DNA from 2 places in the Streptomyces sp. NPDC051662 genome. Region 2 is predicted to be linked to the other one. Evidence: riboswitches for the same ligand, from Rfam matches in the RefSeq annotation. Region 2 holds a riboswitch; the other holds the start of a gene.
The links. Region 2 has a riboswitch for S-adenosylmethionine ahead of thrC (threonine synthase). Riboswitches for the same ligand answer to the same signal wherever they lie in the genome.

Region 1: linked by a shared signal. The riboswitch ahead of AB0M67_RS04410 (aminotransferase class V-fold PLP-dependent enzyme) and the one ahead of thrC (threonine synthase) in region 2 are both predicted to bind S-adenosylmethionine.

The regions. Positions count from the first base shown of each region.
Region 1 is NZ_JBFAZD010000002.1:376,348-392,264, forward strand. It holds gene AB0M67_RS04370 (hypothetical protein) at 1-82, opposite strand, end outside; gene AB0M67_RS04375 (rhomboid family intramembrane serine protease) at 294-1,004, shown strand; gene AB0M67_RS04380 (Lrp/AsnC ligand binding domain-containing protein) at 1,001-1,282, shown strand; gene AB0M67_RS04385 (small hydrophilic protein) at 1,390-1,695, shown strand; gene AB0M67_RS04390 (ATP-binding protein) at 1,646-3,109, shown strand; gene AB0M67_RS04395 (response regulator transcription factor) at 3,106-3,765, shown strand; gene AB0M67_RS04400 (SLC13 family permease) at 3,857-5,290, shown strand; gene AB0M67_RS04405 (glycerate kinase) at 5,287-6,462, shown strand; gene AB0M67_RS04410 (aminotransferase class V-fold PLP-dependent enzyme) at 6,466-7,851, opposite strand; SAM riboswitch class IV at 8,049-8,166, opposite strand; gene trpD (anthranilate phosphoribosyltransferase) at 8,827-9,891, opposite strand; gene AB0M67_RS04420 (ubiquinol-cytochrome c reductase cytochrome b subunit) at 10,086-11,711, opposite strand; gene AB0M67_RS04425 (Rieske 2Fe-2S domain-containing protein) at 11,708-12,760, opposite strand; gene AB0M67_RS04430 (c-type cytochrome) at 12,757-13,566, opposite strand; gene AB0M67_RS04435 (heme-copper oxidase subunit III) at 13,637-14,257, opposite strand; gene AB0M67_RS04440 (hypothetical protein) at 14,454-14,855, shown strand; gene AB0M67_RS04445 (Ig-like domain-containing protein) at 14,956-15,917, opposite strand, start outside.
Region 2 is NZ_JBFAZD010000012.1:129,284-145,200, forward strand. It holds gene AB0M67_RS21415 (sigma-70 family RNA polymerase sigma factor) at 1-523, opposite strand, end outside; gene AB0M67_RS21420 (hypothetical protein) at 599-916, opposite strand; gene AB0M67_RS21425 (Uma2 family endonuclease) at 1,645-2,223, shown strand; gene groL (chaperonin GroEL) at 2,305-3,930, opposite strand; gene AB0M67_RS21435 (cold-shock protein) at 4,334-4,537, opposite strand; gene AB0M67_RS21440 (ubiquitin-like small modifier protein 1) at 4,906-5,181, opposite strand; gene thrC (threonine synthase) at 5,234-6,535, opposite strand; SAM riboswitch class I at 6,553-6,682, opposite strand; gene AB0M67_RS21450 (glucosyl-3-phosphoglycerate synthase) at 6,861-7,886, shown strand; gene AB0M67_RS21455 (hypothetical protein) at 7,943-8,089, shown strand; gene AB0M67_RS21460 (trehalose-6-phosphate synthase) at 8,170-9,609, shown strand; gene otsB (trehalose-phosphatase) at 9,686-10,549, opposite strand; gene AB0M67_RS21470 (DUF3263 domain-containing protein) at 10,642-10,950, opposite strand; gene AB0M67_RS21475 (extracellular solute-binding protein) at 10,962-12,212, opposite strand; partial or broken gene AB0M67_RS21480 (ROK family protein) at 12,470-13,399, shown strand; gene nagA (N-acetylglucosamine-6-phosphate deacetylase) at 13,549-14,724, shown strand; gene AB0M67_RS21490 (1-phosphofructokinase family hexose kinase) at 14,856-15,800, shown strand; gene AB0M67_RS21495 (class II fructose-bisphosphate aldolase) at 15,902-15,917, shown strand, end outside.

The DNA.
Region 1 (15,917 bases), on a different contig from region 2:
GGGTCACATCGAAGCGCGTGAGATTGCCGCACAGCGTGCAGCGCCACCTGGTAGCGGCCGTCGGCTGGGGAACCGTCGTCATCGTCGCTGTCCTCTTTTCGTAGTTTCGGAGTTTCGTAGCTTCGGAGTTTCGTGGTTTCCGTCGTCTCTCGTGCGGTGTCCCGCGATGCGCCGTCGAAACGCGGAGATGCCGGAACACGCATGTGATGCCAGCAACCCTACGGCCTGGCGGCCACTCCAGGGGGCGGCGAGGCGCTCTGTACCAGTCGGTCCCGTTAGGCAATGCTCTGTCCATGATCAAGTGGCGGACGGCGGCCGACGGCCCAGTGGTGACCTATGGACTGATCGGCCTCTGCTGTCTGGTCTTCCTGGTCAGCCCGCTGTCGGGGTTCAATCCGGGGTACGGCGAGGGGGACACGCTCCTCGCGACCCAGAGCGCGTACTTCGAACGGTGGGGCGTCATCCCCGTCAATCTGCTGCGCGGCACCCCGCACGCCCTGCTCACCCCGCTGACGGCGCTCTTCGTCCACGGCAGCTGGCTGCATCTGCTGGGCAACATGCTCTTTCTGTATGTCTTCGGGGCGATGGCCGAGGAGCGGATGGGCCGGGCGCGCTTCGCGCTCTTCTATCTCGCCGTCGGCTATTTCGCGCTGTTCGTGTACGCGGCGGCCAACGCCGACTCGGACCAGACGCTGGTGGGCGCCTCGGGCGCGATCTCGGGGGTGCTCGGCGCCTTCCTCTATCTCTTCCCCAGAGCCCGGGTCACCAGCCTTTTCCCGTTTCTGCTCTTCCTGCCGCTGCGCTTCCCCGCCTGGATCGTGCTGATCTTCTGGTTCGTGCTCCAGTGGGTGGCGGCGCACGGCGCGAGCTCCGGCCCCGGGGTCGCCTATCTCGCGCATCTGGTGGGGTTCGGGGCGGGCTTCCTCTACGCCTGGGTGCGGTACTGGCGTACCGATAGAGTGAAAGACCAAGCCGCGGCCACCGAGGGAGAACGCCAACCGTGATCACCGCGATCGTGCTCATCAAGACCAGCGTCGACCGGATCCCCGAGATCGCGGAGTCGATCGCGGCCCTCGACAACGTCAGCGAGGTCTTCTCGGTCACCGGTACGTACGACCTGATCGCCATGGTCCGGGTCCCCAAGCACGACGATCTGGCGGATGTGATCCCCGGCCGGATCAGCAAGATCGAGGGCGTCGAGGGCACGGACACGCATGTGGCGTTCCGTACGTACTCCCAGCACGACCTGGAAGCGGCCTTCGCCATCGGACTCGACGCCTAGAGCCTCTCGGCGTCGGTGCCAGTGCCGACGGCGGCGGCGGCGGCGGATGAAGAATTCCTCATCCGGCGCTCATCCCCGCCTCCTCCGCGCCCGGCACCATGACGGACATGGCTTTCTCTCCTCGTCTGGCGGCCCTGGCGGCGGTCGTCGCCATCCCGCTCGGTATCGCCGCGACCAGCTACGCGATGACGGACAGTCCCGACGCGCCGAAGGTGCCGCCCAAGGTGGAACTCGGCACCACGCCGTCCGGCACGCCGACCGTGCTGCCGGACACCACGCCGACCCCCTCGATGAGCCCGGGCCCCGGCGCCACCCCGGGCGACGCCGTCGTACCCGGGCCCTCGGCCACCGACGGTGACGACGATGACGACCGCGGGGACGACCGCGGGGACGACGCCGGTGAAGACGGCTGACTCGCGCCCCATCTCCGCCCGGGTACGGATCCTCCTCTGGCTGCTCGTGGTGATGGCGATCGCGCTGGCCGCCGTGGCCACCACCACCCGCTCGATCCTGTTGCGGGATGTCGACCAGCGGATCAGCCAGCTGCTCACCCAGGAGACCGGCGAGTTCGCGAACTTCGTCAGCCAGGGCGTCGATCCGGAGACCGGCGAGCGGTTCAGCGACCCGCGCAGACTGCTCCGGGTGTTTCTGCAACGCCAGTACTCCGACGCGGACGAGGAACTGCTCGGCCTGATCAGGGCCGATGTACCCAAGCCTCATGTGATCCGGCAGCGCCGCGATCTCCCCGACCGGACCGCCCTGTGGCGGGACGGCGACGCGCTGACCCGGATCTTCGCCTCCGAGGCGGCCTCCGGCACCCTGCACCGCTCGGGGGGCGAGCTGCGCTGGGCGAAGGTCGCCATAGACCCGGCCGGTGACGCGGCGCCCGGCGCGTTCGTCGTCGCCTTCCACGCGGACCGGGAACGGGCCGTCGCGAACGAGACGTTCCGTACGCTGCTGGCCATCTCGGGGGTGGCGCTGCTGATGACGACCGGCATCGGCTGGGCGGTCGCGGGCCGCATACTCGCGCCCGTACGGGTCGTACGGATCACCGCGGCGCAACTCACCGAGCAGGACCTCACCCGCCGGATCCCCGTCAAGGGCCGGGACGACATCGCGGCCCTCGCCGAGACCTTCAACGGGATGCTCGACCGGCTGGAGCGGGCGTTCGCCGCGCAGCGGGAGTTCGTCGACGACGCCGGGCACGAACTGCGTACGCCCATCACCATCGTGCGCGGCCATCTGGAGGTGATGGGGGACGACCCGGCCGACCGGGAGGAGACCGTACGTCTGGTCACCGACGAGCTGGACCGGATGAGCCGCATCGTCGAGGATCTGCTGCTGCTCGCCAAGGCCGAACGGCCCGACTTCATCAGCCCCGAACCGGTCCAGCTCGCCGAACTGACCGCCGATGTCTTCGTGAAGGCGCGGACGCTGGGCGACCGGGAATGGGTGCTGGACGGGGTCGCGGACCGCGAGGCGCGGCTCGATCCGCAGCGGATCACCCAGGCGATGGTGCAGCTCGCGCAGAACGCCGTGCAGCACACCGTGCCGGGGCAGCGCATACGGATCGGCTCACAGGCGTACGGCGACCGGTTCGAACTCCATGTCACCGACAACGGCCCCGGCGTACAGCCGCAGGACGCGGAGGTGATCTTCGAACGCTTCCGCCGCGGTACGGCCCGCCGCGGCGCCCGCACCAGCGGCGCCGGGCTCGGCCTGGCGATCGTCAGAGCGATCGCCGAAGGCCACCGGGGCCGGGTCGAGCTGCGCCCCACCGAGGGCGGCGGCGCCACCTTCGTACTCATCCTGGAGACGAGTTCATGAACCGCATTCTGATCGCCGAGGACGAGGAGCGCATCGCCTCCTTCGTGGAGAAGGGGCTGCGCGCCAACGGCTTCACCACCACCGTGGCCGCCGACGGCGACTCGGCCCTGGAGTACGCCGTCACCGGCGGCTTCGATCTGGTCCTGCTCGACATCGGGCTGCCGGGGCGCGACGGCTTCACCGTGCTGCGGGAGCTGCGCGAGGCACGGGTGACGCTGCCGGTCATCGTGCTGACGGCACGGGATTCCGTACGGGACACCGTGGCAGGACTGGAGGGCGGCGCCGACGACTGGATGACGAAGCCGTTCCGGTTCGAGGAGCTGCTGGCGCGGATACGGCTACGGCTGCGTACCGCGGCCCGCGCGCCCGAGGTGACGATGTTGCGCAGCGGCGACCTCAGCCTGGACCTGCGGACCCGCAGGGCGCGTTCCGGCGAGCTCACCGTCGATCTGACGGCCCGTGAGTTCGTGCTGCTCGAACTGTTTCTGCGCCATCCGGGCCAGGTGCTCTCGCGTGAACAGATCCTCTCCCATGTCTGGGGGTACGACTTCGACCCCGGCTCCAATATCGTGGACGTGTACGTACGGGCCCTGCGCAAGAAACTGGGCGCCCAGCGGCTGGAGACCGTACGGGGCATGGGCTACCGGATGCCGTGACGGCCATCCGGCCCCGGCCAGGCCCGCCACATGAACTCCCTTTCACAAAGCGTTCATTCGGGGCTCACCGCACGGACAGAAGCTGTTCGTCGTGACCCTCTCGTTCCGGCAGGCCGGCTGGCTCTGCGCCGTACTCAGCATCTGCGCGCTGCTCGCCGTGCCCGGTTCCCTTCCGGGCCTGAGCGGTGACGCGCGGCTCACCCTGGGCGTCTTCGCCCTCGCCACCTGCGCCTGGATCGCCACCCCGGTGGACGACACGTATATCGCCCTGGGCGCCGGGCTGGCGCTGACCGCGACGGGCGTGATCAGCAGCGAGACGCTGTTCGCGACGCTCGGCGACGAGACGGTGTGGCTGCTGATCTGCGCGTTCGTCCTGGCGGCCGCGGTCACGGGCACCGGGCTGGCGGGCCGGGCCGCGGCCTTCCTGGTCGGCGGGGCCCGTACCGTACGGCAGTTGACGCATCTGACCACAGCCGCGCTGGTGGTCACCGCCTTCGCCGTACCGGCCACCTCGGGGCGCGCGGCCCTCGCCCTGCCGGTCTTCCTGGCGCTCGCCAAGGCGCTCGCCGACCGCACACGCCTCGTCGTCATGCTCGCGCTGCTCTTCCCGACCGTCATCCTGCTCTCCGCCGTCGCCACCCTGATCGGCGCGGGCGCGCATCTGATCACCGTCAGCGTGCTGTGGGAGCAGACCGGACAGCGGCTGGGGTTTGTCGAATGCCTGCTGCTCGGGCTGCCGCTCGCCGTCGTCTCCTCGCATCTCGCCGCCGAGGCGGTACTCCTGACGACCACCACACGCGCCGACCGGCGCGGACCCGTCCACATCACCGCCGCCGAGATCCAGCAGCACTCGGGCACCCCGGTCGACGGCCCGCTGACCTCGTCGGAGGCGCGGTGCGCGCTGCTGCTCGGGACCGTGGTCGTGCTGTGGTGCAGCGAGCCGTTGCACGGTGTGTCACCGGCGGTGGTCGCGCTGATCGGCGCGGTCGTCGCCGCGTCCCCCGCGCTCGGGACCGTCGGACTCAAGGACGGACTGCGGACCGTGCCCTGGCCCCTGCTGCTCTTCATGGCGGCGACCATGGCGATGGGGGTCGCCCTCGCCGAGTCGGGAGCCGCCGCGTGGCTGGTCAGCTGGGTGCCCGGCGGCTCCACCATCCCGCCGTGGGCGTTCCTCACCGGGGTGGTGCTGATCAGTACGGCGGCCCATCTGGCCCTTCAGTCCCGCTCGGCCAGATCCTCCGTACTGGTCCCGCTGGTGGTCGTCGCGGCCATCGGCGCCGGCGTCAACCCGATGGCCGCCGCGCTCGCCTCGACCGCCGCGGCCGGGTTCTGCCACACCCTGCCCGCCTCCGCGAAACCCGTCGCGCTCTTCGCCGATCTGCCCGGCACACCCACCTACACCCCGCGTGATCTGCTCCGGCTCTCCGCCGTGCTCGCGCCGCTCACAGCAGCCCTCGTCCTGCTCTTCGCCCTCGCCGTCTGGCCGCTGCTCGGCGTGCCCGTTCGTCTGGAGACCCAGCCATGAGCTACCGCATCGCCATCGCCCCCAGCGGCTTCAAGGAGTCCCTCTCCGCCCGCCAGGTCGCCGAGTCCATCGCCGAGGGCCTGCTCAGGGTGGTCCCCGACGCGGAGGTCGATCTGATCCCGCTGGTGGACGGGGGCGAGGGCACCGCCGAGGCGCTGGCCGCCGCGACCGGCGGCCGGCTGGTCCCGTACACCGCGACCGGCCCGGTCGGTGACCCCGTCAGCAGCCACTTCGCACTCCTCGGGGGCACCGCGCCCGCTACGGCGACCGCCGTCGTCGAGATGGCCGCCGTCGCGGGCCTCTCGCTCGTACCGGCCGGCCGGCGCGACCCGGGCACCACCACGACCCACGGCGTCGGCCAGCTCATCGGCGCCGCACTGGACCTGGGCGTCCGGCGCGTCCTCGTCGGCTGCGGCGACTCCGGTACGTCGGACGGCGGCGCCGGGGCGCTGCGCGCGCTCGGCGCCCGGCTCCTCGACCACCGCGGCCGGGAACTGCCCCCGGGCGGCGCGGCGCTGCGCGGACTGGACCGTATCGATACGAGCGGACTCGACCCGCGGCTCTCCGGCACCGAACTGCTGGTCGCCTGCAACCCGTTCAACGTCCTGTGCGGCCCGCGCGGGGTGGCCCGGGTGTTCGGCCCGCAGAAGGGCGCGGGCCCGGCCCTGGTGGAGGAGCTGTCCATGGCGCTGGAGCGGTGGGCGGCCGTCCTCACCCGGGACCTGTCCCCCGGAACCGACCTGCGCACCGCCCCCGGCACGGGCGCCTCCGGCGGTCTGGGAGCCGGTCTGGCCGCCCTCGGCGCGCGTCTGCTGCCCCGCTTCGACGTCCTGCTCGACCGGCTCGACCTCGACGCCCGGCTGGCCCGCGCCGATCTGGTGATCACCGCCGAGGGCGCGCTCGACCACCAGACCGTACGCGGCAAGATCCCGGCCGAAGTGGCTCGCCGCGCCCACGCGTCCGGGGTACCGGTCCTGGTACTGGCCGGCACCATCGGGCAGGGCGCGCACGAGGTGCGGGCCCTGGGGGTCGACGCGTACAGCTCGATCCTGCCCGCGCCGGTGGCACTGCCCGAAGCCCTCGACCGCGGTGGCGAGTTCCTCGCCGACGCGACCGAACGCGCCCTGCGGATGGTGCTGTTGGGCACGCGCCTCGCACCCGTCGCGGCCTGAGGCTCAGCCCCGGTCGGGGACGCAGCGGCCGTCCTCCGTACGGTAGTTCCACCGCGCGCCATCGGTCACCAGCTCCCGCACGGCCCGGACGAACCGGTCGACATGCTCGTCCGGCGTCCCGGCGCCGAAGCTGACCCGGATCGCGTTGAGCGACCGCTCGCCCGGCTCGGCGTCCGGGGCGCCGCACTCCCCCGGGTCCCGCGGGTCACTGCCCAGCAGCGTCCGTACCAGCGGATGGGCGCAGAAGAGCCCGTCCCGTACACCGATGCCGTACTCCGCGGAGAGCGCGGCGGCGAAGTGCGAGCTGTTCCACCCCTCGACCACGAACGACAGCACGCCGACCCGCGGCGCGTCATCGCCGAACAGCGAGAGCACCTTCACCTCGGGCACCCCGGCCAGCCCCTCCCGCACCCGGGCCACGAGCCGCTGCTCGCGCGCCACCAGCGTGTCGAACCCGGCGTCCGTGAGCGCCTTGCAGGCCGAGGCGATCGCGTACACCCCGATGACATTGGGCGAACCGGCCTCATGCCGGGCCGCGGTGGTGTGCCAGTCGACATCCACCCCGCCATCGGCCCGGCGCGCCACCTTACGGCTGGCGCCACCGCCGGCGAGATACGGCTCCGCGCCCTGGAGCCAGTCGGCCCGCCCCGCGAGCACCCCGGACCCGAACGGCGCGTACAGCTTGTGCCCGGAGAAGGCCACCCAGTCGACATCCAACTCCGCGATGTCCACGGGATGGTGCGGCGCGAGCTGAGCGGCGTCCAGCACGATACGGGCACCCCCCGCGTGCGCGGCGGTCGCCAGCTCCCGTACGGGCCACAGCTCACCGGTCACATTGGACGCACCGGTCACACAGACCAGCGCCGGCCCCGCGGACCCCCGCCCGGCGAGCGCCCGCTCCAGCGTGGCGACGGCCTCGCCCGGCGTCCGGGGAGCGTTCAGATAGGTCACCCGCGCGTCCCGCCAGGGAAGCAGCGAGGCATGGTGCTCCGTCTCGAACACGAACACCTCGCACTCGGCGGGGACCGCGGCGGCCAGCAGATTGAGCGAGTCGGTGGTCGAGCGGGTGAAGACGACCTGGTCATCGGGGCGGCAGCCGAGGAACTCCGCGACCGTGCGGCGGCTGTTCTCGAACAGGTCGGTGGAGAGCTGCGAGAGATAACCGGCGCCCCGGTGGACACTGCCGTAGTACGGGGCGTACGCGGCGACGTCGTCCCACACGCGCTGAAGGGCGGGGGCGCTGGCCGCGTAGTCGAGCGCGGCGTAGGTGACCTCGCCGCCCGTGACGAGCGGAACGGTCACCTCACGCCCGAGCACGGGCAGCGGTGCGGCGCAGGCGGGGTCGTCGGAGGCGGTCGTGGTGGCGGCGGCGTTCGGGCGTGCGGACATGGCGATATCTCCCGGCAGGACAAGTCGGAACGGCTTCAAGTCCCCGCGGTGCGCGGCTGCGCCGCGATGGTGGCGGGGTGTGCCTCGACGCACGGGGTCGCCGTGCGGAGGTGTTGAAGAGGGGGCGCGCTCGCCCTAACGCATTCGCTTGCTCACGAGACTGCTCCCTTGAGGACCAGGACCCCAAAGGTGGCAGGGGTCCGCGCTTGCCGCAGACCTCGCTGCCTACGGCCTGGTCTTCACCCGGGGCACCCCGCCACGGACGGAGGGTTGCCGGACAGCGAGCCGGGGCCTTAATCGCTGTCGCTCATGACCTTGCCGGAGAGTATGCCATATGGGTGGGCGTGGGTGTGGTTCGGGTTGCGGTTGCGGTTGCGTGGTCAGCTGCCGGGGGCCGGGGCCTCCGGAGGTACATGTCCGGACGGCATGATTTACGGCGCGACCCTGCCCCGACGATGGTTCGGGCGTTCGCGCGCCACAAATCACGCTTTAGTGTCCGGACACGCACCTCCTACGACCCCGACCCCCTCCCCCCGGTGGTCACCCGTCCCGATCCGGTCGGTACCGGCAGGTGGCCGGGTACGGGAGAGCGCCGCCGCCTCCCCCGCCCACCCTCGCGCACGACCGGGCCGCCTGAGCGGGCGGTGAAGGGGGGCGCGCAGGGATCGTGTCCGGGACGTAGAGCGTGATTTGTGGCGCGCGACCGCCAGTGTCCAGACGTCCGGCTGCTGCGCGCCGTAAATCATGCAGTCCCGGACGCGAGGCCCGGAGCGCACCCCGGCGACAACCCGCACCGCACCACCGGCCCCAGCCGAAACGCACCCCGGAAACCGCCCCCGCCGGAAGGCGCACCGCCCGGAGGGCACCCCGGCGACAACCCGCACTCGGAAACCGGCCCCAGCCGAAACGCACCCCGGAAACCGCCCCCCGCCGGAGGTGCACCGCACACAACCACCGGCCCCGGCCACAGAAAACCTACGACTGCGACGACGCGACCCACCGCGCCAACGCCCGCCCCGCTGAACCCGAGTCGATCGACTCCGCCGCCCTCGCCATCCCCGCCGACAGCTGCGTCGCCAGCGACTCCCCCGTCGGATCCAGCGCCACCAGCGCCGCCGCCGAGTTCAGCAGCACCGCGTCCCGCACCGGCCCCGTCTCCCCCGCCAGCAGCCGCCGTGCGACATCCGCGTTGTACGAGGCGTCCGCGCCCCGCAGCGCCTCCACGGGGACCAGTTCCAGGCCCACGTCCCGCGGATCGAACGCCTCCTCCGTCACCGCGCCGTCCCGTACGACCCACACCCGCGACGTCGCGGTGGTGGTCAGTTCGTCGAGGCCGTCGTCGCCGCGGAAGACCAGCGCGGAGGAGCCGCGCTCGGCCAGCACGCCCGCGATGATCGGCGCCATACGGGCGTCCGCGACGCCGGTCGCCTGCGCGCGGACCCGCGCCGGGTTGGTGAGGGGACCCAGGAAGTTGAAGGTGGTGCGGATGCCCAACTCGCCTCGCGCGGCGGCCACATGACGCAACGCGGGGTGGAACTTCACCGCGAAGCAGAAGGTGATGCCGGCTTCCTCGGCAACCTCGGCGACCCGCTGAGGGGTCAGTTCCAGGTTGACGCCGAGCTTCTCCAGCACATCGGAGGCACCGCTCGCCGAGGACGCGGCGCGGTTGCCGTGCTTGACGACCTTCGCACCGGTGCCGGCGACCACGATCGACGACATGGTCGAGATGTTGACGGTCTTGGCGCCGTCGCCGCCGGTGCCGACGATGTCGACGGTCCGGCCGGGCACCTCGATCAGGTTGGCGTGCGCGTACATCGAGCGTACGAGGCCGCTGATCTCCGCGACCGTCTCGCCCTTGGCGCGCAGCGCGACAACGAATCCGGCGATCTGCGCGTTGGTGGCCTCGCCGCTCATGATCCGGTCCATCGCCCAGGCCGTGGCGTCCGCGCTCTGGTCGGCACCGCTCAGCAGCGCGTTCAGTACGCCCGGCCAGGTGCGGGCCGCCGCGGTGTCGCCTCCGACGGGGGTCACAGCGCTCATGCTCGCTCCTGGGTGTCCGGGTCCATTGCGCGGGCCTTGTGTGCGGCCCTCGGCCAGCCTATCGGCGCGTACCGGCGTGCAGGGCGGATGCCCGTACTCCGGGACAGGACATACGCCGAGGGCCCCGGCCGGTTCCCTTTCGGGAGACCGGGCCGGGGCCCTCGGTGGTGGCGACCTTATGAGGCCGGGCGGGATCAGTGGTGGCCGTGGCCGCTGGTGATCTCCTTGTACTCCTCGGCGGTGGGCTTGGGAATCTGGTTGCCCTCGCCGTAGTAGCCCTTGCTCAGCTTCGAGCGGAGCTTCTCGGTCGGGCCGACCTTGCGCTCCACGCCGTTCTCGTCGACCGTGGGGCCGATCTCGGCCGGCTTGTACTGCTCGTGCGCGGTGAGCTTGTGCAGGTCGCCCTGTTCCAGCGGGGTGTGGACCTCGATGAACTCACCGTGCGGCAGCCGCTTGATGACACCGGACTCGCGTCCGTGCAGCACCTTCTCGGCGTCGCGCCGCTGGAGACCCAGACAGATCCGCTTGGTGATGACGAAGGCGACGACCGGTCCGGCGAAGAAGGCGATCCGGACGAACCAGGTGATCGCGTTGATCGACAGATGGAAGTGCGTCGCCCACAGGTCGTTACCACCACCGACCAGCAGGATGAAGTACCAGGTCAGCCAGGCCACGCCGAACGCCGTACGGGTCGGCGCGTTGCGCGGGCGGTCCAGGATGTGGTGCTCGCGCTTGTCACCGGTGACCCAGGACTCGATGAACGGGTAGACCGCGATCGCGACCAGCACCAGCGGGAAGATCACCAGCGGGATGAAGACACCCAGGACCAGGGTGTGGCCGGCGAAATTGATCTCCCAGCCGGGCATCACACGGATGAGTCCCTCGGAGAAGCCCATGTACCAGTCGGGCTGCGCGCCGGTGGACACCTGGTCGGGACGGTACGGGCCGAGAGCCCAGATCGGGTTGATCGTGGCGATCGCGGAGACGATCGCGATCACACCGAAGACCAGGAAGAAGAAGCCTCCGGCCTTCGCCATGTAGACCGGCAGCAGCGGCATGCCCACGACGTTCCTGTTCGTACGGCCGGGGCCCGCGAACTGCGTGTGCTTGTGGTAGAAGACCAGGATCAGGTGGGCCACCACCAGGCCGAGCATGATGCCGGGCAGCAACAGGATGTGGACCGAGTAGAACCGGGCCACGAAGTCGCCGCCGGGGAACTCCCCGCCGAACAGGAACATCGACAGATACGTTCCGACGACCGGCACCGACAGGACCGCGCCCTGCATGAACCGGACACCGGTGCCGGACAGCAGGTCGTCCGGGAGCGAGTAACCGGTGAATCCGGTGAACATGCCCAGGACGAACAGCAGGAAGCCGAACAGCCAGTTGACCTCGCGCGGCTTGCGGAACGCGCCCGTGAAGAAGACACGCATCATGTGGACCAGCATGGCCGCGAGGAAGATCAGCGCCGCCCAGTGGTGGATCTGCCGGATCAGCAGACCGCCGCGGACGTCGAAGCTGATGTCCAGCGTGGAGGCGAACGCCTCCGACATCATCACGCCCTGGAGCGGGACATAGCTGCCGTGGTACTCCACCTCGTTCATCGACGGGTGGAAGAACAGCGTCAGATACACACCCGTGAGGATGATGATGATGAAGCTGTAGAGGCAGATCTCACCGAGCATGAAGGACCAGTGGTCCGGGAAGATCTTCCGCATGTTGGCCTTGGCCAGGCCGTAGATGCCCAGCCTGCCGTCCGCCCAGTCGGCGACCCGCTCACCGGCGGGCGCCTTGCGGTTCTTGTCGTCAGCGGTACTCATCCGCGCTCCCAGAAGGCAGGGCCGACGGGCTCGTCGAAGTCGCCGAGCGCTTCGAGGTTGCCCTCAGCGTTCACACCGATACGCAGCTGCGGAAGGGCGTGACCGGCCGGGCCGAAGATGACGCGGGCGCCGTCGGAGAGGTCGAAGGTGGACTGGTGGCACGGGCAGAGCACATGGTGCGTCTGCTGCTCGTACAGGCTGATGGGGCAGCCGACATGGGTACAGATCTTCGAGTACGCCACGATCCCCTGGTGGGACCATTCGAGCTCGCGCTTGTCCTTGATCTCGTCCGGCTGGATCCGGACGATCATCAGAGCCGCCTTGGCGATCTGCTTCTGGAAGTCCTCGCTGTGTGTGTCGAGACCCTCGGGCATGGCGAAGGTCAGCGAACCCACGACGATGTCCTCGGGGCGCAGCGGCTCATTGGTGTTCATGTTGATGAGCTCTTTGCCCTTGCGCCACAGCGTGGAGCGGAGCTTCTTCTCGGGCAGCGGGCCCAGGTCGCGCAGGAGCACCACGCCGGAGAGCGGCACCAGCGCCATCGCGCCGAACATGGTGTTGCGGATCAGCTTGCGCCGGCCGAAGCCGGACTCCGCGGCGCCCATCGCGAAGTCCTCCAGGACCTTCGCCTTGACCTCGGGCGTCGCCTCGATCGGATGGCGCTCGTCGGCCATCTCCACGTCCGACATCAGCGTGCGGGCCCAGTGGACCGCGCCGGCGCCGATGCAGAAGAGCGCGATGCCCAGGGTCAGGCCCAGCGAGAAGTTCAGGATGCTGATGTGGCCGAACGGGAAGATGTAGACGATCTTGTTGACCGGGAACGCCACGTACGAGGCGATGAAGGCCACCGTCGCGACCATCGACAGCAGGAACAGGAAGGCGATCGCGCGCTCGGACCGCTTGGCCGCCCGCTCGTCGATGTCCTGCACACGCGGCCGGTGGGCCGGCAGTCCCGGGTCCGCGAACGGGTCGTCCGTACGCTCCACCGCGGTGCCCGCGGCCCCCTGCTCGCTCGGCAGGTTCTCTGGAATCTCTTCTTGGCTACTCATGACTTCTTGGCCTTAGCGGTGTGGGCCGCGACCCAGACGGCAACTGCGATCAAAGCACCCAGACCGAAGATCCAGGCGAAAAGCCCTTCGCTGACCGGGCCGAGGCCGCCCAGATTCAGACCGCCGGGGCTCGCGGACTGCTCACCGTTCACCGCCTTGACGTAGGCGATGATGTCCTTCTTCTCCTTCTCCGGCATCGTGGAGTCGGGGAAGGACGGCATGTTCTGCGGGCCGGTCTGCATGGCCTCGTAGATGTGCTTCGGATCCACGCCCTCAAGCGACGGCGCGGTCTTGCCGTGTGTCAGCGCCCCACCCTCACCGGTGAAGTTGTGGCACTGGGTGCAGTTGGTACGGAACAGCTCGCCACCGTTGGCGATGTCCGCACCGGCGGGGCTGTACTGCTTCTCGGTCGGTGTGATCGGACCGGCGCCGAGGGACGCGACATACGCGGCGAGCTGGTCGATCTCCTTCTGCGAGTAGATGACCTTCTTCTTCGGCACCTGGGCGCCGGGCGCCATGGCCGGCATACGGCCGGTGCCGACCTGGAAGTCCACGGCGGCGGAGCCGACGCCGACCAGGCTCGGGCCGTCAGAGGTTCCCTGACCGCCGGTTCCATGGCAGCTGGCGCAGCCGACGGAGTAGAGCTTCTTGCCCTCCTCGATGGCGAGGGACTGGGCGGTTTCGTCAGCCTGCGCCTTGCCCGCGGGCGCGAACGCGGTGTACAGCCCCCCGGTGGCCGCCAGCGCGAGGAGTAGGACGACGACCGCCGCCAGCGGATGGCGTCGTCGTGCGGAGAGCTTTTTCACGGATTACCCCGGTGTCAGGATCTTCTGCGTCGGTGCTTCTGGACTGTGTGCGCTCGGGCGCGGTGCCCGGCTACTTGATCAAGTAGATCGTGGCGAAAAGGCCGATCCAGACGACATCGACGAAGTGCCAGTAGTAGGACACGACGATGGCGGCGGTCGCCTGCTCGTGGGTGAATCTCCTGGCCGCGTACGTCCTGCCCAGAACGAACAGGAACGCGATCAGACCCCCCGTCACGTGCAGACCGTGGAAGCCGGTGGTCAGATAGAACACCGAGCCGTACGGGTCGGAGGAGAGCGAGATGCCGTCCTTCTTGACCAGCTCGGTGTACTCGAAGACCTGGCCTCCGATGAAGATCGCACCCATCACGAACGTGATCACGAACCAGGTGCGGAGCTTCTTCACGTCACCTCGCTCGGCGGCGAAGACGCCGAGCTGACAGGTGAGGGAGGAGAGCACCAGGATGGTGGTGTTCGTTGCCGAGAACGGGACGTTCAGGGCATGAGCCATTTCCTTCCAGTACTCAGCTCCCATCACCGATCGCAGGGTGAAGTACATCGCGAAGAGGGCCGCGAAGAACATCAGCTCGGAACTCAGCCAAATGATGGTTCCGACGCTGGTGAGGTTCGGCCGATTGACCGACGGGTGCGCGTGCCCGGTTTCTACTGTCGTTGCTGTCGCCACGACCGACATTATGTCGGTCGCTTATCCCGCCCTGACCCCGGGGGTGCCGTTCGGTGTGTCCACGGGGTGTGCCCAGCTCGAACAGCCCGGCGAAGCGGTGTCATTACCCGTGCTGACATGGTGTCCGACGGAGTAGCATCCGCGGCATCGGTTCATGGCAACGACGCCCTGAAGCCCTCGCAGACACTGATGTCACGGAGGAACAATGCAGCCGACCGCCACGGTGCTGGTCTACAGCGACGACGCGAACACCCGCGAGCAGGTCCGGCTGGCAGCGGGACGCCGACCGGCCGCCGATGTGCCGCCGGTCGAGTTCCTGGAGTGCGCCACTCTGCCCGCGGTGCTCAAGCAGCTGGACAAGGGCGGTATCGACGTCTGTGTGCTGGACGGCGAGACGGTCCCCGCCGGCGGTATGGGGGTCTGCCGGCAGATCAAGGACGAGATCTTCCACTGCCCGCCCGTGCTGCTGCTGATCGGCCGCCCGCAGGACGCCTGGCTGGCCACCTGGAGCCGCGCGGACGCCGCGGTGACCCTTCCGGTCGAACCGGTCGGCTTCGCGGAGGCGCTGGCCTCCCTGCTGCGCACCAGGCTCGCCGTGGACGCGTGAGGACCACGCACGACTGACGACCACGCACGACTGAGGGCCGCGGACGTCGGTCAGGACGTCCACGGCCCCCTCACGGACCATTCGGTTCGGGATCCCGGGCTCAGACGACGGGCCGGAGCCTCGCCTTGTCCGCGGGGCTGCTGCCCTCCCGCGTACCGGCCTGGAGGACGCTGCCGTCGCGCCAGTCCTTCCAGTCCACGTTCCAGTCGCCGTAGCCGTTGCCGAAGTCCTCCATGTAGTCCCCGGCGCTGTTGATGACCTGGACGATGTCGCCCTCCTGGACGGTCTCGAAGAACCAGGCGGCGTTGCCCGTGGACATGCCCACGCAGCCGTGGCTGACGTTCGCGGACCCCTGCGACCCGACGGACCACGGCGCGGCGTGTACGTACTCACCGCTCCAGGTGACGCGGGTGGCCCAGTAGACCGGCAGGTCGTAGCCCTCCCCGCCGCCGATGCCGACGCTGGTGCCGCGCATCCGTACGAAGTACTCCTGGCCCAGGACGACCTTGATGCCGTTGCGGGTGGAGAAGCCGGGCTTGCCGGTGGTCACGGGGATGCTGTTGATCTCTTCCCCGTTGACATAGACCGTCATGTAGTGGGCGCTGGCGTCGACGATGGCCTCGACCCGGTCGCCGGTCTTCATCTTGATCGGCTTGACCGCGCCGCCGTACAGCTTGTCGCTGATCTTCACACCTTCGAGGGTGCTCGACGCGGTGACGGTCCCGTTGGCGGGCCAGTAGTCCTTGGGGCGGTAGTGGAGTTCGGTTTCGTCCACCCAGTGCCAGGCGCCGCCGTCCGCGGCGGGCTGGGAGCGTACCTTCAGGGACCGCTCGACCACGTCCCTGGCCTTCTTGGAGGTGACCGGCTCGCTGAGCGTGGCGGTGATGGGCTGGCCGACCCCGTACTCGCCCGAGTCCGGGCCGAATTCGACGGTGAGCTTCTTCTTGGCGGGGCGAGTGTCGAAGGTGAGCGTCCGGAGGCCCGGGGCACCCTTCTTGCTCTCCGTGGAGACCTTGACGGTGTAGCGGCTGCCGGCTGCCAGGGGCGCCGTGGAGTGCCAGC
Region 2 (15,917 bases):
CGATCTGCGCCTCCGACAGCTCCGACCAGTAGCGCAGCACCAGCACCTCGCGCTGCGGCCGCGTCAACTGGGCCAGCGCGTCGAGGACTTGACGATGCTCCTCGGCGAGCAGCAGCCCCTCGTCCACGGGCGGCCCGTACCCCTCATGGGGCGGGGTATGGCCACGGGCGGTGCGACGTCTGCGCAGCACGGAGCGGGCCGCGTTGACGACGGCGGTGTGCAGATAGGCCGCCGGGTCCTGGAGCCCGTCCAGCGAGTTGCCATGCGTGCGGCAGACGGCGGCGAAGGCGTCCTGGACGACGTCCTCGGCGGTGGACAGTTCGTCCACCAGGAAGAGCGCGAGCCGCACCATGTCGACTCGTCGTGCCCGGTACAGCTCGGCCAGTGTGGGCGGGCGCCTGTCGTCGTACGGCGTGTCGAGCGCCCGGAGAGACCGTTCCCGCACCGGCGCGCCCTCGGTCCGGGACATACGGGAGAGCAGGCGGGACCACCAGGACGGCGCCGCGGCTATGACGTACTGCATGTGCCTCGATCCATTGCGGGAGGGGCGGGCGGCCCTGGGGATGACCGGCCCGCCCCCGTGGTGCTGCCGCCGCTGTTACCTCGCCGGCGTCTTGGCCAGGTCGCCCGGCTCGATCACCTTGGGCTCCCCGGCCCCGCCGCCCGCCTTGGCCACGCCGCCACCCGGCTTGGCCACGCCGCCCGACTTACCCGCGTCGACGACCTTCGGGGTCTCGACGGACTTCGTCGTGTCCTGCTGGGTCGTCTCCACGGTCGTGGTGACCTTCGGCGCGGCCGGCTTCACGACGGAGTCGGCGACGGCCTGCGCGGCGAAGCCACCGCCCATGAGCAGCGCGGCACCGATGGCGGCAGCCAGGACCCGGGGACGGTAATTCCTTTTGGCCTGCGAAGACATGAAATTTCTCCCGAGGAAGTCACGGAAACACGGTCTGGAACAGCTGAAGGGCCCCTTCAACCCACCAGACGTGCGACACCCCCCGGGGTTGCGCCCCCATCCGAAAAACTTCCTCACGGCCCGGGGCTCAAGCCTCGGGATCCGAGCCCTCTTCGCAAGGAATGGGAGGCGGGTCTCTACCCACCCGCCCCCCCTGCCTGGGGTGTTGACTTTTCGTGACCGACTTGCCACGCAGGGTTGCGACGCCCTAGCGTGCCCTTCAGAGTCCTTCGGGGCACAAAACAGCCCCCGCCGATGCTTGCGACATCTGGCGAGGGCCTGACCAATCAAGATCGACGCTTCAGGAAAGCGATCCCCTGGCTGAGAGCCAGCTCAATGCTGCCGCGCCCGAGACGCACGCGACGTCACCCGCTTCACCCACTTCTCCCCCGATGGCGGTCCCCGGCTACGGCAAGCGTTCGACGCCCGGTCAACAGGCCCGCAGGGATGACGACTTCGCGCACCTGCCGCCGCGCGAGGCCCCGTCGTCCACCACCCGGCGGCGCTCGCCCGCGTACGGCTGACGTCCAAGCTCCCGCCGGAGCGGATCCGCGCACCACGCCCGCCACTGCGAGTCCTGGAGTGCGCGAAGTGCGGCGCCCCCGCCCACCAGAAAGGATCCCGACATGACCATCCAGTCGATCCGCCGCCATAAATCCGGGGCACCATGGAGGGGAGGAGGCGAAACCATGACCCCCAGTACCGCTGATCACGCCCAGATGTCCGTCGAGGAATTCGAGCAGATCGCCCACGCGGCCCCCGAGACCGTGACGCTCGAATTCATCAACGGAAAGCTGGAGGTCAAGCCCGTGCCGGACGGCGACCACGGAGAAATCATCATGTGGCTGCTGCGGCAGTGCATGCAGCAGCGCCCTGAACTGGGGCTGTACCCGGAGCAGGGCCTGAAGGTGGAGACCTACCGCAATGGCCGCGCCCGCCCGGACGGAGCCCTCGCGCCAATAGGTCACTTCGCGGGTCAGGGCGAGTGGGGTGACACCAACGGCGTGCTCATGACGGTCGAGGTGACCTCCCACGATCACGACACCGATCGCCGCGACCGCAAGGAAAAGCGCGATGGCTACGCCGCCGCCGGAGTCCCCGTCTATCTCCTCATCGACAGGGACGCGGGGCTGCTGGTGATCTACACCGAACCGCAGAACGGGCGGTACCAGCTCCGTACCTCACGCCCGTACGGCGCGGCGGTCAAGGTCCCGGCCCCCGTCGGCATCGTTCTGGAAACCGAAGCGCTCAAGGACTTCAGTCGCTGAAACGCCCGAGGGCGGCACCCCCGAATCAGGGGTACCGCCCTCGGTCACTTCAGACCATGGACCAGGTCCGAGCCGTCAGGCTCAGAAGTCCATGTCACCGCCCGGCATGCCGCCGCCGGCCGGGGCCGCGCCGGCCTTCTCCGGCTTGTCGGCGATGACGGCCTCGGTGGTGAGGAACAGCGCCGCGATGGAGGCGGCGTTCTGCAGGGCAGAGCGCGTCACCTTCGCGGGGTCGATGATGCCCTCGGCGATCATGTCGACGTACTCGCCGGTCGCGGCGTTCAGGCCGTGACCCACCGTCAGGTTGCGGACCTTCTCCACGACGACGCCGCCCTCAAGACCACCGTTGACGGCGATCTGCTTGAGCGGAGCCTCCAGCGCGAGCTTGACGATCGCGGCGCCAGTGGCCTCGTCGCCCGTCAGCTCAAGCTTCTCGAAGACCGAGGAAGCCTGGAGCAGAGCCACGCCACCACCGGCGACGATGCCCTCCTCGACGGCGGCCTTGGCGTTGCGCACCGCGTCCTCGATGCGGTGCTTGCGCTCCTTGAGCTCGACCTCGGTCGCGGCGCCGGCCTTGATGACGGCCACGCCGCCGGCCAGCTTCGCGAGGCGCTCCTGGAGCTTCTCGCGGTCGTAGTCCGAGTCGCTGTTCTCGATCTCGGCGCGGATCTGGTTGACCCGGCCGGCGACCTGGTCGCTGTCACCGGCACCGTCGACGATGGTGGTCTCGTCCTTGGTGATGACGACCTTGCGGGCGCGGCCCAGCAGGTCCAGGCCGGCGTTCTCCAGCTTGAGGCCGACCTCCTCGGAGATGACCGTACCGCCGGTGAGGATGGCGATGTCGTTGAGCATGGCCTTGCGGCGGTCACCGAAGCCCGGGGCCTTGACGGCGACGGACTTGAAGGTGCCACGGATCTTGTTGACGACCAGGGTCGACAGCGCCTCGCCCTCGACGTCCTCCGCGATGATCAGCAGGGGCTTGCCCGACTGCATGACCTTCTCCAGCAGCGGAAGGAGGTCCTTCACGTTGCCGATCTTGGAGTTGACGATCAGGAGGTACGGGTCGTCCAGGGACGCCTCCATACGCTCCATGTCGGTGGCGAAGTACGCCGAGATGTAGCCCTTGTCGAAGCGCATGCCCTCGGTGAGCTCAAGCTCAAGGCCGAAGGTCTGCGACTCCTCGACGGTGATGACGCCTTCCTTGCCGACCTTGTCCATCGCCTCGGCGATCAGCTCGCCGATCTGAGTGTCGGCGGCGGAGATGGAGGCGGTCGAAGCGATCTGCTCCTTGGTCTCCACGTCCTTGGCCTGCTCCAGCAGGGCACCGGAGACGGCCTCGACGGCCTTCTCGATACCGCGCTTGAGGGCCATCGGGTTGGCGCCCGCGGCCACGTTGCGCAGACCCTCGCGGACCAGCGCCTGGGCGAGCACCGTGGCGGTGGTCGTACCGTCGCCGGCTACGTCGTCCGTCTTCTTGGCGACTTCCTTGACCAGCTCGGCGCCGATCTTCTCGTACGGGTCCTCAAGCTCGATCTCCTTGGCGATGGACACACCATCGTTGGTGATCGTGGGGGCGCCCCACTTCTTCTCAAGGACGACGTTTCGGCCCTTGGGGCCAAGGGTGACCTTGACGGCGTCGGCGAGCTGGTTCATCCCGCGCTCGAGACCGCGCCGTGCCTCCTCGTCGAACGCGATGATCTTGGCCATGTGAAGTGGTCCTCCCGGACATGGGGTGGATTGCTCCGGACCGCGCTGGCGCCCGCGACGGACGGCCTGAGAGCCGTGCGGTTCCTTGCTCCACCGGCTCTTCGGGCCTCACCGACCCGGTCCTTAAGTTGTCACTCTCACTTGCAGAGTGCTAACGCCAATGATTAGCACTCGACCCCCGAGAGTGCAAGCTCCTCCCGTACGCAGCGGACCCGCCGGACCCTCAGGACGCGCCGCACGCGCCGCACGCGCCGGACCCTCAGGACGCGCCGGACGCACCGGGCCCGCCGGAACGCACGAGGGGTCCGCATCCCCTGTTCGGGATGCGGACCCCTCGGCGTGAGTCACGAGTCGTGCGTCGTGAGTTCGTACGTCAGTGCGTCGGTGGCCGATCGCGCCGGGATCAGACGGCGAGCTTGACCATGTCCGCCTGCGGACCCTTCTGGCCCTGCGAGATCTCGAACTCCACTCGCTGACCTTCTTCAAGGGTGCGGTAACCGTCCATCTGGATCGCGCTGTAGTGGACGAAAACATCCGCACCACCGTCTACCGCGATGAAGCCGTAGCCCTTCTCCGCGTTGAACCACTTGACGGTGCCCTGAGCCATGCCTAACTCCCCTATTACTGGCCCTTGCACGGGGCCACACTTCGCGCCGGAACGCGTCGACCGCGGCTGAATGTATCTGCCCAACTGCCCTCTGCAACAGGTCAATCGGACGAGAATTCTGGGCATGGCTGAACACGCATAGCGTTGAATTCCCTGCGTTCCAGGGCAAGTCGGGCCGGGCAAAGCGCACCTACGGCGCATACGGCACTCCGACTTCGACCCCATGTTGTCGCGTTCTCGCATGCGTTCGGCAGGGGCGACAGCGGGGCGTTCCCATACTGTACCGCGCTCAACCATGTAGAACGGCCCCCTCCGCTTCTCTCACGGAGGGGGCCGTACCAGTCACGGAGCGGAGGAGAATCCGGGGTTCAGCCCCCGGCGACGGCGGGGATGATCGAGACGCCCGCGCCCGCCGGGGTGGCGGTCTCCAGGCCCTGCTCGAAGCGGACGTCGTCGTCGTTCACGTACACGTTCACGAAGCGGCGCAGCTTGCCCTGGTCGTCCAGGACGCGGGCGGCGATGCCCGGGTGGTTCGTCTCCAGGGACTGGATGACCTCGGAGAGGGTCGCTCCCTCGGCGGCGACCTCGGCCTTTCCGCCGGTGTATGTACGGAGAATGGTGGGGATGCGGACGTTGACGCTCATGGTGGTGTTCTGCCTTCCGTCTTCCGAAACGTCGGAAACGTCGTGGTGGTCGTCAGCTGCCGGCCAGGCCGGCGTCGCGGAACGCGTCCAGGCTCGGGCGGATGGTCGCCGTCGGGCCGGTCGTCGGGGCGACGGCGTCGAGCGTCTTGAGACCGTCACCGGTGTTCAGGACGACGGTGGTCAGCGCCGGGTCGAGGAGACCGGCCTCGATCAGCTTCTTCGTCACGCCGACGGTCACACCCCCGGCCGTCTCCGCGAAGATGCCCTCGGTGCGCGCCAGCAGCTTGATCGCGTCGACGATCTGCTCGTCGTTGACGTCCTCGACGGCGCCGCCGGTGCGGCGGGCGATGTCCAGGACGTACGGGCCGTCGGCCGGGTTGCCGATCGCCAGGGACTTGGCGATGGTGTCCGGCTTCTGGGGCCGTACGACGTCGAGTCCGGCCTTGAAGGCGGTGGACACCGGCGAGCAGCCCTCGGCCTGCGCGCCGAAGATCTTGTACGGCTTGTCCTCGACCAGGCCCAGCTTGATCAGCTCCTGGAGACCCTTGTCGATCTTCGTCAGCTGCGAGCCCGAGGCGATCGGGATGACGATCTGGTCGGGCAGCCGCCAGCCGAGCTGCTCGCAGATCTCGTACGCCAGCGTCTTGGAGCCCTCGCCGTAGTACGGGCGGAGGTTGACGTTGACGAAGCCCCAGCCCTCGCCCAGCGGGTCGCCGATCAGCTCGGAACAGAACCGGTTGACGTCGTCGTAGTTGCCCTCGATACCGACGAGTTCACCGCCGTACACCGCCGCCATGACGACCTTGCCCTGCTCCAGGTCGTGCGGGATGAAGACGCAGGAGCGGAAGCCGGCGCGGGCGGCGGCGGCGCCGACGGCGCCGGCCAGATTGCCCGTGGAGGAGCAGGAGAGCGTGGTGAATCCGAAGGCACGGGCGGCTTCGACGGCGATGGCGACGACACGGTCCTTGAAGGAGTGCGTCGGGTTGCCGGAGTCGTCCTTGATGTGCAGGGAGCCGGTGACGCCCAGTTCACGGGCGAGGTTGTCGGCCTTGACGAGCTTGGTGAAGCCGGGGTTGATATTGGGCTTCGTGGCCACATCGGCGGGGACGGGCAGCAGCGGCGCGTAGCGCCAGATGTTGTCCGGGCCCTCGGCGATACGCTTCTTCAGCTCTTCGGGGGTGCCGCTCGGCAGGTCGTACGCCACTTCGAGCGGCCCGAAACAGCTGGCACAGGCGAAGATGGGGCCGAGGTCGAAGCGCTCTCCGCATTCGCGGCACGAGAGTGCGGCGGCGGGTCCGAGATCCACCGAGTCGGCGACGGAGTCGGCGTTCTGGACGGCGGTCTGCACAGCCATGGAGGCGAGGCCCTTTCTCCTCATCTTCCTCGCGACGTACTTCGCCACGAGACGGAATTGGCACCTTCCCCACCGTGACCTCGAATGGTCGGCGGGAGGGTTGCCGGGACTTCAACGGGCCGTTCCCTCAGTCCCTCTGGATGAGCGCTATGGCGCCGGACCCCGGGTCCGATGCGTTTATCGACGTAACGACCCCCGGCATGCGGCGGTCATTCGTGTTGTTCAAGACTGTAACCGACGGAGCGCACGGTTGAGATAGTCGTCCGCACCGCGAGATGGATCACGTTCATGGCACACGTACGCACACGCACAGGGAGTACCGACCGTGCTGGAAGAGGTGGAGCACTGGCTGACCAGGCGTTCCTGGTCCGTGGCCGACCGCCCGCTCGACCGGCTGACCGTGGCGAAGGCCGCGCGCGGTTCGACCGTGAGTGTGGTCCTTCCGGCGCTGAACGAGGAGGAGACGGTCGGCGAGATCGTCTCCGTGATCCGGCGCGAACTGATGGAGCGGGTGCGGCTGGTCGATGAACTGGTGGTGGTCGATTCCGGTTCCACCGACCGTACGGCCGCGGTCGCCGCGGCGGCGGGCGCGCGCGTGGAGCACCGGGACGCGATACTGCCGCGGCTGCCGGCGCTGCCCGGCAAGGGCGAGGTGCTGTGGCGGTCGCTGCTGGTGACGAGCGGCGACATCGTGTGCTTCGTGGACGCCGACCTGAAGCGGTTTTCGGCCGATTTCGTGTCCGGGATCGTGGGGCCGCTGCTGACCGATCAGGACGTGCAGTTCGTGAAGGCGATGTACGACCGTCCGCTGTACCCGGATCCGGCGGGACGGGGATCTGGATCTGGAACGGGATCTGGATCTGGAACGGGACCGGGATCCGGAACGGGACCGGGACCGGGCCCCGGCCAGGGCGGGCGCGTGACCGAGCTGGTGGCCAGACCGCTGCTCAATCTGCACTGGCCCCGGCTGGCCGGTTTCGTTCAGCCGCTGGGCGGCGAGTACGCGGCGCGGCGCTCGCTGCTGGAGCGGCTGCCGTTCCCCGTCGGGTACGGGGTGGAGCTGGGGCTGCTCGTGGACGCCCTGCGTACCGCGGGTCTCGACGCGCTGGGGCAGGTCGATGTCGGGGTACGGATCCACCGCCACCAGGACGAGCGGGCGCTGGGGCGGATGGCCGCGGCGATCTACCGTACGGCGCAGCTGCGGCTGTCCCGGGCGCATTTGGTACGGCCTGAGCTGACGCAGTTCGAGCGCGGCGAGAACGGTTTCGTACCGCGCACGCACGTGGTGGACACGGAGGAACGGCCGCCGGTGCGGGAGATCGCGGAGTACACGGCCGGACGCGCGGCGTAACGGAATACGATCATGCGAATTATCTAGATTGCCCGGTTATGGCGATGAATCATGCGATGACCGGGCCTCTGAGCGCTGTGCACACGCAGCTGGCCCAGGCCGGGAGCACGGCCGAGCGGCTGTGGCTGCTCGTCGGGGTGGTGCTCGCGCTGAGCGGCGCCGGGGTGGTCGCGCTGGCCGCCCTGCGCGGCCGGCGGGACTGACGGCCGTGCCCGGCCGTTGACGGGCGACCCAGCCGCGTCCGTACGTTTGAGCGTTTCCGTGACGGGCTAGGTTTCGGCACATGGTTACCGAGCCGCCCTCCCGGGCCCAGGTCCTCGTCGCGTCCAACCGCGGCCCCGTCTCGTACACACCGCGGGACGACGGCTCGCTGGAGGCCAGGCGCGGCGGCGGCGGGCTGGTGTCCGGCCTGTCGGCCATCGGGCAGGACGGGGACGCGGTGTGGGTGTGCGCGGCGCTCGGGGAGGGCGACCGCGAGGCGGTACGGCGTACGGGCGGCCGGCTCGACCCCGCCGACTCGGGCGGCCGGCGGGTGCGGATGCTGGGCATCGCGCCCGAGGTGTACGCGGACGCGTACAACGGCGTCGCCAACTCCACGCTCTGGTTCGTCCACCACCTGCTCTACCAGACCCCGCTGGAGCCTGCCTTCGGCCCGGAGTTCCGCGCGCGGTGGGCCTCGTACGAGACATACAACCGCGCCTTCGCGGAGGCCCTGGCCGACGAGGCGGCCGACGGCGCGGCCGTGCTGGTGCAGGACTACCACCTGGCGCTGGTGCCCGGGATGCTGCGCGCCCTGCGCCCCGACCTGAGGATCGGGCACTTCTCGCACACGCCCTGGGCCCCGGTCGACTACTTCCGGCTGCTGCCCGACGACATCGCGCGCCAGTTGCTGCGCGGCATCCTCGGCGCGGACCGCGCGGCGTTTCTGACGCACCGGTGGGCCGACGCGTTCACGGCGTGCTGTACGGAGCTGCTGGGCGCGACGGGGGGCACGGGAAAGACCCGGATCGGTGTGCACGGCCTGGGCGTGGACGGCGACTTCCTGCGCGAGCGCGCGCACCGCCCGGACGTGGACGAGCGGATCGGGACCCTGCGGGGGCAGATCGGCCGTACGAGCACGGGCGAGGAGCGGAAGACGATCGTCCGGGTGGACCGTACGGAACTGTCGAAGAACATCGTGCGCGGTCTGCTCGCCTACCGGCTGCTGCTCTCCGAACGCCCGGATTGGCGCGAGCGGGTCGTCCATGTCGCCTTCGCCTACCCGTCCCGGCAGGACCTGGCGGTCTATCGCGACTACACCGCCGAGGTCCAGCGGCTGGCCGACGAGATCAACGCCGAGTTCGGCACGGCCGACTGGACGCCGGTCGTCCTCCATGTCGAGGACGACTTCGCCCGCTCGCTGGCCGCCTACCGGCTGGCGGATGTGGCGCTGGTCAACCCGATCCGCGACGGCATGAACCTGGTCGCGAAGGAGATCCCCCTCATCTCCGAGCGCGGGAGCGCGCTGGTGCTGTCGCGGGAGGCGGGGGCGTACGAGGAGCTGGGCGAGGACGCGCTGGTGGTGAACCCGTACGACATCAGCGCCACGGCGGCGGCCCTCCACGAGGCGCTGACCATGCCGGCCGACGAGCGCGCGGAACGCGCCAAGCGGCTGGCCGCGGCGGCGACGGCGCTGCCGCCGCAGCGGTGGTTCCTGGATCAGCTGACGGCGCTGCGCGCCTGAGGACTCCGGGCGCGACGGGCGACGCGGCAACGGCGACGGGCGCAACGGGCGACGGGGGCGACGAGCGCGTCGGCCATCAGGCGTCGGACGTCGGCCGTCCGCCCATCGCCTCCGCCAGCGCCGCCAGGAAGTCCGCCAGCGCCGCCGGTCCCGGCAGCCGCAGATCGGCGCGCTCGGCCAGTTCGGGTACTTCACCGCCGCTACAGATCAGCAGCCCAGGGTGGCCTTCGGAGCGAAGCTTCCCGACCGCCGCGTAGGCCGGGAGGTCGCCCAGATCGTCGCCCGCGTACAGGACCGTCTCGGCGCCGACCTCGCGTACGTACTCCACCAGCGCCACGCCCTTGTCCATGCCGGGCGGACGCAGCTCCAGGACCATGCGGCCCGGTTCGACGATCAGTCCGTGGCGGGCCGCCAGCTCGGCCAGCGGGTCGCGCAGGGCGTCGAAGGCGGCCTGCGGGTCGGCGGCGCGGCGGGTGTGGACGGCGACCGCCTGGCCCTTCTCCTCGATCCAGGTGCCGCGCCACGCGCCGAACTGGTCGAGGACGCCGGGGAGTTCGGCACGGACCGCCGCGACGCCCTCGTGCGGGGCGGGGGCGCGGACGGTGCCGGAGACGGCGTCCCAGCGCTCGGCGCCGTAGTGGCCCAGGACCACGAGATGGTCCAGTCCCGGCACGCGCTCGAAGCCGCCGTACCGCACCGCGACCCCGGCCGGGCGGCCGGTGACGACCGCGACCGACGCGACGTGCGGCGCGAGCGCGGCCAGTGCGGGGACGGCACGCGGATGCGCGCGGGCCTGTTCGGGGTCGGGGACGATCTCGGCGAGGGTGCCGTCGAAGTCGAGCGCGACGACGGCCTTGCCCGGCCGCGCGAGGAGCGCGGCCAGACCGTCGGCGCCGGCGGGGGTGGCCGGTTGCGGCAAGGGGTACGGGTTGCTGCCCATGCCACGACCATATCGGCGCCCACCGCGGTACGGAGGCTGTCCGGCCGGATAGAGGCCCCCCGGAGGCTCCCGGCGGGGAGCCCGCTGAGGCCCTAACGGCGACGCCGTCTCTCGTCCCTGATCCGCCGCAGCCTGTTCACCGTCACCGGGTCGTGCTCCAGCGCCAGCGGATCGTCCAGCAGCGCGCCCAGCAGCTGGTAGTAGCGGGTCGGCGACAGACCGAGCCCCTCCCTGATCGCCCGCTCCTTGGCCCCGGGACCCGGCCAGCCGCGCCGCTCCATGGCGAGTACGGCGCGGTCGCGCTCGGAGAGCCCGGCGGGACCGGCCGGGTCGGCGGGAGCGGCGGAGTCGGCGGAGTCCGCCGAGTCGGCGGCAGCGTCAGCCGGGTCAGACGCGGTCATACGACCACACGCTACTCGGCGGCCTCGGCCGCCGCCGCGTCCCTGGCGATCCCGCCGAGGACGTTCGACGGGCTGGCGCCCGGCTCGACCGCCTTGCCGATGTTCTTCTTGAAGCTCTCGCTCACGCTCGCCCACGAGTTCTTGCCGTACGGGATCAGCTCGGACGTGGGCAGCGCCGTCAGGAACGTGCGCAGGTCCGCGTACTGCGGGTCCGCCACCATCGCCTCGTTCGCGCTGTAGGTGACCGGAAGCAGGTCGTACTGCCCGGCGAAGGACATCACGTTCTTGTCGTTGTACGCGAAGTCCAGGAACTTGCCGATCGCCTCACGGTGACCGTTCTGCTTGAAGGCCATCATCCAGTCGGCCACACCCATGGACGCCTTGGCCTTGCCGTTGACGCCGGGCAGCGGCACCATCCCGAACTTGACGCCCTGCTTCGCGGCCTCCTCCATCAGGGAGGGATGTCCGTTGAGCATGCCGACCTGGCCGCTGGTGAACGCCTTGAAGGCGGTGGCGCGGTCGAGCTTGCCGGGAGCGACAGGCCCGGTCAGCCCCTTGCCGACCAGCTCCTTCTGGAGCCACTGGAACGTCTTGATGTTCTGCGGCGAGTCGATGTTGTACGAGCCGTCGGCGGTGTCCGTGTAGCCGCCACCGCCGCTCAGCAGCCACATCATGGTCTCGCCCTGCGCCTCCTCGGAGCCCAGCGGCAGCGCGAACGGTGTGGTCACACCCGTGGCCTTGAGCGCCTCGGCGCTGGACTGGATGTCGTCCCAGTTCTTCGGGGCGTCGAGACCGGCCTGGTCGAAGAGCTTCTTGTTGTAGAAGAGCAGCCGGGTGGAGGCGACGAACGGCAGTCCGTACTGGATGCGGTTGACCTTGCCGGCCTCGGAGAGCTGCGAGAGGAAGTTCGCCTGTGTGGGGACGGAGAGGACTTCGTCGGCGGTGTAAAGCTTGTCCTTCTTCACGTAGTTGGCGTACGAGCCGACCTGCGCGATGTCAGGGGCCCGGTTCTCCTCGACCATCGTGGCGACATCGCTGTCCACGGTCTTCCAGGGGCGGACGCTGACATCGACCTTGATGCCGGGGTTCTCGGACTCGAACGCCGAGGCGAGCGCGGACCAGTACTTCTCGGAACTGTTCTCGGCGCTGGTGCCGTAGTCCGCGGCGACGAACTTGAGGGTGACGTCGTCCCCGGACCCTCCCGTACTGCCGCAGCCGGCCAGCGCCATTGTCATGCCCCATGCGGCTATCGCCGCGGTCATTCCCAGATAGCGCTGTCGCACAGCTGTGTTCCCGCCCTTGTTCTTCGATTGCGCGTAAGGCCCCGGTCGGTCCCCCGTGACGCACTGTTATGAAGCAGTGATTTTCCCTCATCCGGAGGTTTCGGGTCCACCGGGGATTGGTTTCACTTAGGCAACGCCCAAACCTGGAGCCAACAGGCTTCTGCGTTTGTATGGAGACTCAACAATCCTGGACAGTGGACTAGACCTTTCACGGGTCTACGCGCGAGACTGTTTCCGTGAGACACGTCATCGCCCTGGATGTGGGCGGCACAGGCATGAAAGCCGCCCTCGTAGGGGCGGACGGCGCGCTGCTGCATCAAGCGCGCCGGGCGACCGGCAGAGAGCGCGGGCCCGACGCGGTCGTGGAGACCATCCTCGGCTTCGCCGCGGAACTGCGCGCGTACGGCGTCGAGCACTTCGGCGAGAGCGCGCTGGCCGTCGGGGTCGCCGTGCCCGGCATCGTCGACGCCGAGCGCGGTATCGCCGTGTACTCGGCCAATCTCGGCTGGCGCGACGTACCCATGCGCGAGCTCCTCGGCGCCCGGCTCGGCGGCGTACCCGTCGCGCTCGGGCACGACGTACGCACGGGCGGTCTCGCCGAGGGGCGGCTCGGCGCGGGCCGGGGGGCCGACCGCTTCCTGTTCGTGCCGCTGGGCACCGGGATCGCCGGGGCCATCGGCATCGCGGGCTCCATAGAGGCCGGCGCCCACGGCTACGCGGGCGAGATCGGCCATGTCGTGGTCCGCCCCGACGGGCCCGACTGCGGCTGCGGACAGCGCGGCTGTCTGGAGACCCTCGCCTCCGCCGCGGCCGTGACCCGCGCCTGGGCGGCGGCGAGCGGCGACCCGGAGGCGGACGCCGCCGACTGCGCGAAGGCCGTGGAATCCGGCGACCCCGCGGCCGTACGGGTCTGGCTCGACGCCGTCGACGCGCTCGCCGCGGGGCTGGTCACCGCGCTCACCCTGCTCGACCCCCGAACGCTGATCATCGGTGGCGGTCTGGCCGAGGCCGGGGAAACCTTGTTCACACCTCTGCGGGCCCGGGTCGAGGAGCGGGTGACCTTCCAGAAACTGCCCGAGATCGTCCCGGCGGCCCTCGGTGACCACGCCGGCTGTCTGGGCGCGGGTCTGCTGGCCTGGGACCTGCTCGCCGCCACCGAGCTCACCACCGCCCAGCCCGCCACCACAGCGGCGCACGCCGCCCGAGCGCACGCCACGCAGCCGCACCCCACGCAGTCGCACCCCACGCAGTCGCACCCCACTGACGACACCAATCCGCCCGACGACGAACCACTCGCCACGGAGGTATCCGCCTGATGGCCGCTAGCGCCCCACGCGCCGCGCACGCCGCACGCGCCGAAAGCACCGTTCTCACCGGCGCCCGGGTGGTGCTGCCCACCGGAACCGTGGAGGGCGGGCGGGTGATCATCGAGGGCGGCCGGATCGCGGGCGCCGCCCACGACGACGCCGCCTCGCTCGACCTCTCCGGGCACTGGATCGTCCCGGGCTTCGTGGACATGCACAACCACGGCGGCGGCGGTGCCTCGTTCACCTCCGGCTCGGTGGACGACGTACTCAAGGGCATCCGTACGCACCGCGAGCACGGCACCACCACCCTCGTCGCCTCCACCGTCACCGGCGAGATGGACTTCCTCGCGCACCGCGCGGGCTTCCTCTCCGAGCTGGTCGAGCAGGGCGAGCTGGCCGGGATCCACTTCGAGGGCCCGTTCATCTCCCCCTGCCGCAAGGGCGCCCACAGCGAGGCGCTGCTGCGCGACCCCGACCCGGCCGAGGTGCGCAAGCTGCTCGACGCGGCGCGCGGCACGGCCAGGATGGTCACGCTCGCCACCGAACTGCCGGGCGGCATCGAGTCCGTACGGCTGCTCGCCGAGCACGGCGTGATCGCCGCCGTCGGCCACACGGACGCCACGTACGAGCAGACCGTGGAGGCCATCGACGCGGGCGCGACCGTCGCGACGCATCTCTTCAACGCGATGCCGCCGCTCGGACACCGCGCTCCGGGACCGATCGCCGCGCTGCTGGAGGACGAGCGGGTCACGGTCGAGCTGATCAACGACGGTACGCATCTGCACCCCGCGGCCCTGGAGCTGGCGTTCCACCGCGCGGGCGCGGACCGGGTCGCCTTCGTCACGGACGCGATGGACGCGGCCGGCTTCGGCGACGGACGCTACGAACTCGGCCCGCTCGCCGTGGAGGTCAAGGAGGGCGTCGCGCGGCTGGTGGAGGGCGGCTCGATCGCCGGTTCCACGCTGACCCAGGACATCGCGTTCAAGCGGGCGGCGACGGTGGACCGGCTGCCGGTGGAGGACATCGTGCGGGCGATCTCCGCCAACCCGGCGCGGCTGCTCGGCGTGTACGACAAGGTCGGCTCGCTGGAGCCGGGCAAGGACGCGGACCTGGTGGTCCTGGACGAGGAGTTCTCGGTCAAGGGTGTCCTGCACAAGGGCGAATGGGTGATTGAACCCAAGTAGGTTGATTTACCCGCGAGTACGAGGAAATCCATCCGAAGGCGGTCGGCCCGGGGTCTGGGCCTACCGCCTTCTGTTTGGCATGATCGCTCCGGTAATCGGCCGAACGAGCGCGTTTCCCGGGGGTGCGACGGATGATCGTGACGGTCACGCTCAATGCCGCGCTGGACATCACGTACCACACCCCCGCGCTGGTCCCGCACACCACGCACCGCGTCAGCGATGTCACCGAACGCCCGGGCGGCAAGGGCCTGAACGTCGCGCGGGTGCTGTCGGCGCTGGGCCACGAGACGGTGGTGACGGGGTTCGCGGGCGGCCGGACGGGCGATGTGCTGCGGGAACTGCTCGGCAACAGCGGCCCCGGGGGCTCCAGGGGCCGGCCGGTGGACGCGCTCGTACCGATCTCCGGGGCCACCCGCCGCACCCTCGCCGTCGTCGACGAGACGAGCGGCGACACCACCCAGCTCAACGAGCCGGGCCCGACCGTCTCCTCCGCCGAGTGGTCCGACTTCCTCGGCGCGTACGAACGGCTGCTCACCGGCGCCGACGCCGTGGCCCTGTGCGGCAGCCTGCCGCCCGGCATCCATGTCGGCGCGTACGCCGAACTGATCCGCCGGGCCCGCGCCGCCGGCGTCCCGGTGCTCCTCGACACCAGCGGCGAACCGCTGCGCCGGGGCGTCGCCGCCCGCCCCGATCTGGTCAAGCCGAACGCCGACGAACTCGCCCGGCTCACCGGCTCCCGCGAGCCGCTGCGCGCAGCGCGCGACGCCCGCCGGCGCGGCGCGCACGCCGTCATCGCCTCGCTCGGACCCGACGGCATCCTCGCGGCCACCCCGGACGGAATCTGGCAGGCGACCCCGCCCGCGTCCGTGAAGGGCAACCCGACGGGCGCGGGCGACTCTGCGGTGGCCGGGCTGCTCTCGGGCCTCGTCGAGCAGCTGCCCTGGCCGGCCCGGCTGGCCCGCGCGGTCGCCCTGGCCACGGCGACGGTCCTGGCACCGGCGGCGGGCGAGTTCGACACGGAGGCATACGAGGAACTGCTGCCGCGGGTGACCGTGTCGGAACACCCCGGATCGTAGGGTCGGGCCGGACCGTGGCGTCGGGCCGGACCGTGGCGTCGGGCCGGACCGTGGCGTCAAGGCCGAGGACCGAACCGCACGCTGGAAGGACTGAGGCACGCATGCCACTCGTCAGCA